DNA from 2 places in the Colwellia sp. MB02u-14 genome. Region 1 is predicted to be linked to the other one. Evidence: predicted binding sites of a transcription regulator. Region 1 holds the regulator's gene; the other holds the start of a gene.
The links. Region 1 encodes NrdR, which represses ribonucleotide reductase genes. Its sites were predicted from a motif close to AAACACNANATNTNGTGTTT; they were not measured.
Positions count from the first base shown of each region.

Region 1 (4,442 bases):
TCTTTTTTTGTTAAGAGCCTTTCGATATAACGCGCAATTAAGTCAACCTCTAGGTTTACTTTAGTGCCAACTTTATAATGAGCAATGATAGTTTGCGCTGTAGTGTGCGGTACAATCGTTAAACGAAATTGATTATCGGTAACGCTATTCACTGTCAAGCTTGTACCATCGATGGTGATAGAGCCCTTTTCAGCAATGTATGGTGCTAAATCGCTTGGCATTTCAAGCCAATATTCAATACTATTGCCATTATGTTCGATCGAGCTAATAGCAACAACAGCATCAACATGGCCAGACACCATATGCCCGCCAAAACGAGTTGTTGGTAACATGGCTTTTTCTAAGTTGACTGATTGCCCTGTTTGATAATCGACAAAACCGGTACGAGTTAATGTTTCATTAGACACATCAACACTGTAAGTTGACGAGTCAAACGCGACGACCGTTAAGCAAATGCCATTAGTGGCTATTGAGTCACCCAGTTTAACATCGCTCATGTCTAATAATCCGCTTGAAATAACAAGTCTTGCGCCTTGCCCGGTAATATTTATAGCCTGAATGGTTCCAACGGCTTCAATGATCCCTGTGAACATAATTACTCTTTACGTGATTTGTAGGTCAATTTAATCTAAACATAATACTAAAATTTCAAGGTAAAAGTTTAGCAATAATACGGATATCTTTGCCGATCATACGTATATCACTTATATTTAGTGCTTTTGCTTGGCTCAAGTTTTCAATACTCTCCATATTTACTAAACTTTTACTGTCAGCCCCCATCAATTTTGGTGCTTGGTATAAAATCAGTTCATCAACTAAATCTTGCTCGATAAACGCGCCAGCTAAACGAGCACCGGATTCAATGAGCACATCATTTAAGTTTAGCTGTGCTAAATATTTCAATAAAGCGCGCAAATCAATGTACTGTTCACTTGTTGATGTTGGTGCAAAAGGTAAATGCACTTGCTTTACGAAGTGAGGCCATTGATGAATGTTTTCAATGGTGTTTCTAATTAATATTATGGGGCTATTTTCATTAAAAAACGCTAAATGAGGTGTTAAGCGATTTTTAGTATCGATAACAATCCGAATAGGCTGTCTAACCATTTCTTTTTTATAACTATTTTTTAATTCACCCAATTCAGACCAACGAACGGTCATTTTAGCATTATCCATTAGAATGCTGTCAGCGCCACTAATAATGGCACAACTTTGTGCGCGTAAACGCTGAACGTCTTGTCGAGCTTGTGGAGAAGTTATCCATTTACTTTCTCCATTTTTCATGGCGGTTTTTCCATCTAGGCTTGCCGCTAATTTGCAACGAACATACGGTAAACCGCTCGTCATTTGTTTTATAAAACCGATATTTAATGCTTCAGCTGCAGCGGTTAGTAAACCATGTTGCGTAGAAATGCCTGCTTGCTCTAGCATTTTCAAGCCATTACCCGCAACTTTAGGGTTTGGGTCAACCATTGCCGCTACAACGTGTTTGACACCCGCGTTGATTAACCCTTCAGCACATGGTGGCGTTCGACCATAGTGGCTACAAGGCTCAAGGGTTACATAAGCGGTTGCGCCTTTTGCCTTCTCACCAGCCATTGTTAAGGCATTAACTTCGGCATGACCTTCACCCGCTTTTTGATGATAACCTTCACCAACAACTTTCCCTTTATTAACCAAGACACAACCCACTCGCGGATTAGGAGAGGTAGTAAAGTGCCCTTCCTTGGCAAGCATGATGGCACGTTGCATAAAGTGATAATCGTCACTAGAAAATTGGCTCATATTATTTTTCATCACCTAAACGGGCAATTTCTTCACTGAACTCACGAATATCTTCAAAAGATCGATAAACCGACGCAAAACGAACGTAAGCGACTTTATCTAAATCTTTTAATTGTTCCATAATGATATTGCCAAGTAGGCCACTCGAGACTTCTCTTTCACCAGTAGCACGCAGCTTTGATTTCACTTTATTAATTGAGAGTTCGACTTGTTCGACACTAACGGGGCGCTTCTCTAAAGCTCTCACTAAGCCATTTCGCATTTTGTCTTCATTGAAAGGTTCACGCGACCCACCATTTTTGATAATACGCGGCATGACTAATTCAGCGGTTTCAAAAGTAGTGTAGCGCTCATGACAAGCGAGACATTCGCGGCGACGGCGAACTTGATGACCATCAGAGACCAAACGAGAATCAATAACTTTGGTGTCTACCGCTCGGCAAAAAGGACAATACATGGGAAGCTCCAATAAAATTATTTATACCTATTCCAATAAGTTTTTCAGTGTAAAAACGTTATTGATTGGGTTTTATCAGCAAATAGCTCTGTTTATACGTTAGAAACAATAATGGCCGCTAATGCGGCCATTTTAATCTAATTAAGCTGTTGTTACATCAACTTATTTATCTTGAGTTTTTATGCTCAACATAAACTTAACTTATGCGTAAACAGGGAAGCGTGCACAAAGTTCTTTAACACTTGCTTGTACTTTACTGATCGTATCTTCATTGTTAATGTCGTCTAAAATATCACAAATCCAACCTGTTAATGCTTTGGTTTCAACGATACCAAAACCACGACGTGTAATCGCAGGAGTACCTAAACGCAAACCAGACGTTACAAACGGAGAACGAGGGTCGTTGGGTACTGAGTTTTTATTAACCGTAATATGTGCACGGCCTAATGCAGCATCAGCATCTTTACCCGTAATATCTTTATCGATTAAATCAAGTAATAACAAGTGATTTTCAGTACCGTTAGAAACAACTTTATAACCACGTTCTTGAAGAACAGCAACCATCGCTTTAGCGTTATCTAAAACATTTTGTTGGTATACTTTAAATTCAGGCTCTAATGCTTCTTTAAATGCTACCGCTTTAGCCGCAATAATGTGCATTAATGGGCCACCTTGGCCACCTGGGAAGACAGCAGAATTCAATTTTTTATAAATAGCTTCGTCGTCACAACCTGAAATAATTAAACCACCACGAGGGCCAGCTAATGTTTTATGCGTTGTTGTTGTAACAACATGAGCATGTGGAACTGGATTTGGGTATAGACCTGCTGCAATTAAACCAGCAACGTGAGCCATATCTACGAAGAAGTAAGCGCCAACGCCATCAGCGATTTTACGCATACGCGCCCAATCAACAACACCAGAGAATGCAGAAAAACCACCAATGATCATTTCTGGTTTATGTTCTTGTGCTAAGCGTTCCATTTCTTCGTAATCGATATCGCCTGTTTCAGGGTGAAGACCATATTGAAAAGCTTCGTAAGATTTACCTGAAAAGCTCACATGTGAACCGTGTGTTAAATGACCACCATGCGCTAAGCTCATGCCCAATACTTTACCACCGGGTGTAACTAAGGCTTGAAATACAGCTGCATTAGCTTGAGAGCCAGCATGTGGTTGTACATTAGCGTAAGTGGCACCAAATAATTCTTTGGCACGGTCAATGGCTAACTGTTCAGCAATATCTACAAATTCGCAGCCGCCGTAATAACGCTTGCCAGGGTAACCTTCCGCATACTTATTGGTTAATTGAGAACCTTGTGCTTCAAGCACACGAGGACTACAGTAATTTTCTGAAGCAATAAGTTCAATGTGCTCTTCTTGACGAACTTTCTCATTGCTCATCGCTTGATAAAGTTCAGGGTCAAAATCAGCAATATTCATATCACGTGTAAACATGGTTTTTCCTCAATAATTCAGCCAAGGCTGTTACAGACAATTGTCTAATGGATAGCAAAATTTATGCGACATATTTTGCCTCAAATCAGCTTAGTTGTACACGAGTAAAGGTACAATTCTTAGCTCATTTATTCATCTAATATGCCGTAAGTGTTTTTGTTATTCTTGATAAAAACTTTTAAAGTCTCGAACAATACTTTTAGTATGACAGAATATAACCAAGAAAAAAAACAATAACAAGGAATTTTAAACAACATAAAACGTAAAAACAAAACATAATCTAACTTTATATGAATTACCCATATTTTATTTTGAAAGAAGTCCCTGTAACTGTTTTAATTCGTTACGCCTTTTTACATGAAAATAATGAGTAATAGCCGATATTAAAAGAACAAATACATTCATTAACACCAAACCTAAAACAGGTGACTGACTTTCTTGCTCACTCATGGTAAAAATATACCAATTGACAAAGGGTAAAAAAACAAAGAATGATAATTTAATTAACTTAATATAGCTAATAGAAGACAGACAGCCAGAAATAGCGTGATCAATCGCTTTATCCGGACTACCACAATTAACTTTCCATGCAGCCAGTCGAATGTTAATCGCGAAGTAAACAAATACAACAGACAAAAAACTACCGATGCCAAAGTAAATTATAGTTGCTTGATCTTCCGACCCCGTAAGCCACATATATAAAGCGGCTAAAACCATACCCACTGTGGCGATAATATCTATG
Region 1 covers NZ_JACGUX010000072.1:35,255-39,696, forward strand. Annotated here, with positions in the region: gene H4J52_RS09735 (riboflavin synthase) at 1-593, opposite strand, end outside; gene ribD (bifunctional diaminohydroxyphosphoribosylaminopyrimidine deaminase/5-amino-6-(5-phosphoribosylamino)uracil reductase RibD) at 649-1,785, opposite strand; gene nrdR (transcriptional regulator NrdR) at 1,787-2,242, opposite strand; gene glyA (serine hydroxymethyltransferase) at 2,444-3,700, opposite strand; gene H4J52_RS09755 (hypothetical protein) at 4,007-4,442, opposite strand, start outside.

Region 2 (4,442 bases), on a different contig from region 1:
TTAAGCGCATCAATGACTTGTTGATAAACACCATTGCCTTTGATTGAACCACCACCGTAAACAATCAATACTCTTGCGTCTAATGGTATTTCTTTTGAAATTGTTTTAATTTCTTCTGGGCCAAAATTAATTTTAGTTGGGTTTTGAAAATTAAAATTTAACATTTATATGTCCTTAAGCGTAAAGAATTAAGTCGATTAGCTAAACAGGTTAGCTAACCGAGTTGTCTGTTCGACGAATTTATGCAGTAAGATGAGCCAGTAATTTCTCAGCCGCTAATGCAGAGCTTGCTGGATTTTGACCGGTAATAATAAGGCCATCTTGTACAGCAAAGGCATGCCAGTCTTGCGCCTTTTGGTACTCACCGCCACGCTTAATGAGTTCATCTTCGAGTAAGAAAGGTACAACTTCTGTTAATTGAACAGCTTCTTCTTCGCTGTTAGTAAAACCAGTCACTGCTTTACCTTTTATGGCAAAATCACCTGAGGCTTCTTTAACATTCAATAAAGCTGCACTGGCGTGACAAACAGTAGCAACGGCTTTATCTGCTTTGAGAAAACTCTCAATCAAATTGATTGAGTCAGTATTATCAGTAAGATCCCATAATGGACCATGACCACCTGGATAAAAAACAGCATCAAAGTCAGCTTCGTTAATTGAAGACAATTTTACTGTTGCAGCAATTTTAGCTTGCGCTTCATTGTCTGCGTCATAACGGTCTGTAGCCGAGGTTTGAAAATCTTCGAGTGTACTTGTTGGGTCAATAGGTGCTTGACCACCTTTAGGGGTCGCCAGTGTTACTTCAACACCCGCATCGATAAAAGCGTAATACGGGGCTGCAAATTCTTCAACCCAAAAACCTGTTTTTTGGCCTGTGTTACCAAGTTCATCGTGTGAAGTAAGTACCATCAATATTTTTTTAGTCATTATCATTCATCCATTTATAAGTAAGTGAGTATAAGTTGAGTGTGTTTCTATTTTCTATGCCCGTAGTATATGCCTAAGAACAAAAATGAACAATGCAGATAAAATTGACATCATTGTATCAATTATTGATACAATGATGATTAAGTAAGCAATTAGCCATGTGTTTTTAATTACTAGGTCATATTATGGATATTTCATTTGAACAGCTTAAAAGTATGGTTGTTTTTGCGCAAGTCATAGAGCAAGGTAGCCTAAGTGCTGCAGCTAAACATTTAGGGTTATCTCGAGCAGTAGTGAGTTATCATCTAAAAAAGCTTGAAGCACAACTCGAGGTAAAGCTACTTAATCGCTCTACACGTTCTATTAACCTTACTGAAGCAGGCCAAGCATATTATGAACGCTGCCGCGTTATTGCCGAGCAAGCCAGCGCAGCCAACCAACAAATTGAAAACTTCAAAAATGAACCCATTGGACTCCTTAAAATAACGTGCCCAGTAAACGTTGGTTTACAAACAGTTGTTCCTGCACTCAACGAGTTTAAGAAAATTTACCCTAAAATTGCACTTGATGTCATGCTAACAGATGAAGTTGTTAATATTATGAAAGAAGGGATCGATTTGGCCATTCGGGGTGCACCCTTACCTGATTCTGGTTTGCAAGCCAGTAAGCTTGCAACATTAGAAACTTGCCTTTGTGGCGCTCCTGAATACTTCCTTCAATTTGGCCGGCCCACTAAACCTGCAGATTTAAGTGACCATCAATGGGTAATTTACAAATTAACATCTGGGGTATTAACCCTAACGAAGGGCAGCCGTTCGTTCAGTGTTACCATGAAAGGTAGTATAAGTACCAATAATGCAGCAGCACGTACTGCCTTTGTTGAGGCAGGACATGGTTTAGGCCGTATCCCAACTTACGATGCATGGCCAAAAATAAAAGCAGGTACCTTAGAAACGGTAATGGATGACTATGCGCTCAGCGATATCAATGTTTATGGCGTATTCCCACCTGGTACAGCCAACTCTAAAAAACTCAGACTACTCCTTAATTTTTTAAAAGAATATTTCACCAGCCAAAACAAAACCAAGAAACAATAAATACACTGACTAAATGAGAATATCACCTTACCTACTTGTCTTTATTATAAAGTAGCTAAAAGGTGAACAACTTTACCTCAACGTTTTTATTGGTGTATTCATTAACGTGTAAAGATTATACAACCTGTTATGGGAATATGATGAAAAACCATAACAGCAGCGATATCGTTCATTTAGTGTCCTTCTTGTTCAAAAAAAAGCAACTCACTGTTTTTGTTGACAATTAACTTTTATCTTACAAATGTAGTGAGCAGAGATGAAATTTATTTTAAAAAAAATTTATCAATAAAAATTAATTAAAATAAACGTTGCGTTTTTGTAATATCAAAAATAAAAAGCACTACTAAGTTAGTCGTTACTAACTGAAATTTCACTCTAAGGAAAGTTATTAAAAACTCTGCTTTTTATCACTTGCAAAAACAACCAAACCTCATTATCTTGTGATCAGTTTTTAGAAAACCCCTACATATAGTGTATTTGTTGTTCAGACGAATTTTTGTGCTGTTCTATATTTTAGGGGAAATATAATACTGATAAGTGTTCACTTAACGTGCTTCTAATTAACAACGTTAGGTAAATAAAGCGACCAGCATAATTAATAAATTACAGGTTTTTCATGACTAATAATCTTTTTGTAAGTAAGCGTAATGGCAAAAAAGAACTCATCGATTTAGAAAAAATTCATAAAGTTATCACTTGGGCTGCTGAAGGCCTTGATAACGTGTCAGTGTCACAGGTTGAATTAAAGTCTCATATTCAATTCTATGACGGCATTAAAACTGCTGATATTCATGAAACGATTATTAAAGCTGCCGCTGACCTTATCTCAGAAGAAACACCTGATTATCAGTATTTATCAGCACGCTTAGCTATTTTTCACTTACGCAAGAAAGCCTACGGCCAATTTGAACCGCCTAAATTATTTACCCATGTTGTCAATATGGTAGAAAAGGGTAAATATGATGAACATCTTCTAACTGATTACAACGAAGCAGAATTTGAACAAATGGAGAGATTTCTTGTTCATCCTCGTGATTTAGACTTTAGTTACGCCGCAGTCAAACAGTTAGAAGGTAAATACCTTGTTCAAAACCGGGTAACGGGTGAAATTTACGAAAGTGCTCAGTTTTTATATATCTTAGTGGCCGCTTGTTTATTTGCTAAATACCCTGTTGAAACGCGTTTAAAATATGTTAAAGGTTTTTATAACGCTATTTCAACCTTCAAAATATCGCTACCTACACCTATTATGGCTGGGGTACGTACGCCTACGCGTCAATTTTCATCGTGTGTATTAATTGAATGTGGTGACAGTTTAGACTCAATAAACGCGGCTTCTAGCTCTATTGTCAAATATGTTTCACAACGAGCAGGTATTGGTATTAATGCGGGCCGTATTCGTGCTTTAGGTAGTTCAATACGTAACGGTGAAGCATTTCATACCGGTTGTATACCGTTTTTCAAACATTTTCAAACGGCTGTTAAAAGTTGTTCACAAGGCGGAGTTCGAGGTGGTGCAGCAACATTATTCTACCCACTTTGGCACTTAGAAGTTGAAAGCTTACTGGTCCTTAAAAATAATCGTGGTGTAGAAGAGAATCGTGTTCGTCATTTAGATTATGGTGTGCAATTCAATAAGCTTATGTACACTCGTTTAATTAAAGGTGAGTCTATTACTCTCTTTAGCCCGAGCGATGTTCCTGGTCTTTACGATGCATTTTTTGAAGACCAAGATAAATTTGAAGCCTTGTATGTAAAATATGAAGCTGATGACTCAATTCGTAAAAAATGTATTAAAGCCATTGAGTTATTTACTTTGTTTGCTCAAGAGCGCGCCAGCACAGGTCGAATTTATTTACAAAATGTTGACCACTGTAATACGCATAGTCCCTTTGACCCTAAACAAGCGCCTATTCGTCAAAGTAACTTGTGTTTAGAAATCGCGCTGCCAACACAGCCAATGAATGACATCAATGATCCAAACGGCGAAATAGCACTTTGTACCTTGTCAGCCTTTAACTTAGGTGCAATAGAAAGTTTAGATGAATTAGAAGGATTATCAGATTTAGCGGTTCGAGCACTCGATAGTTTACTTGATTATCAAAACTATCCAATGCCAGCTGCATACAATGCCACTATAGGTCGCAGAACATTAGGTATAGGCGTAATAAACTATGCTTACTACTTAGCTAAAAATGGCGTCTTTTACTCAAACGGTAGTGCAAACAATTTGACTCACCGTACTTTTGAAGCGATACAATTTAATTTGTTGAAAGCTTCAAATGAATTAGCGAAAGAAAAAGGGGCTTGTCCTAAGTTTAATGAGACACGCTTATCGCAAGGTATTTTACCGATTGATACTTATAAAAAGACCATCGACGATATTACCGGCGAACCTCTTCACCTTGACTGGGAAGG
Region 2 covers NZ_JACGUX010000080.1:63,824-68,265, reverse strand. Annotated here, with positions in the region: gene H4J52_RS13415 (iron-containing alcohol dehydrogenase) at 1-164, opposite strand, end outside; gene H4J52_RS13410 (type 1 glutamine amidotransferase domain-containing protein) at 241-927, opposite strand; gene H4J52_RS13405 (LysR family transcriptional regulator) at 1,113-2,024, shown strand; gene nrdA (class 1a ribonucleoside-diphosphate reductase subunit alpha) at 2,641-4,442, shown strand, end outside.
Region 2: the regulator NrdR is predicted to act here: its motif matches at 2,482-2,501, upstream of nrdA (class 1a ribonucleoside-diphosphate reductase subunit alpha).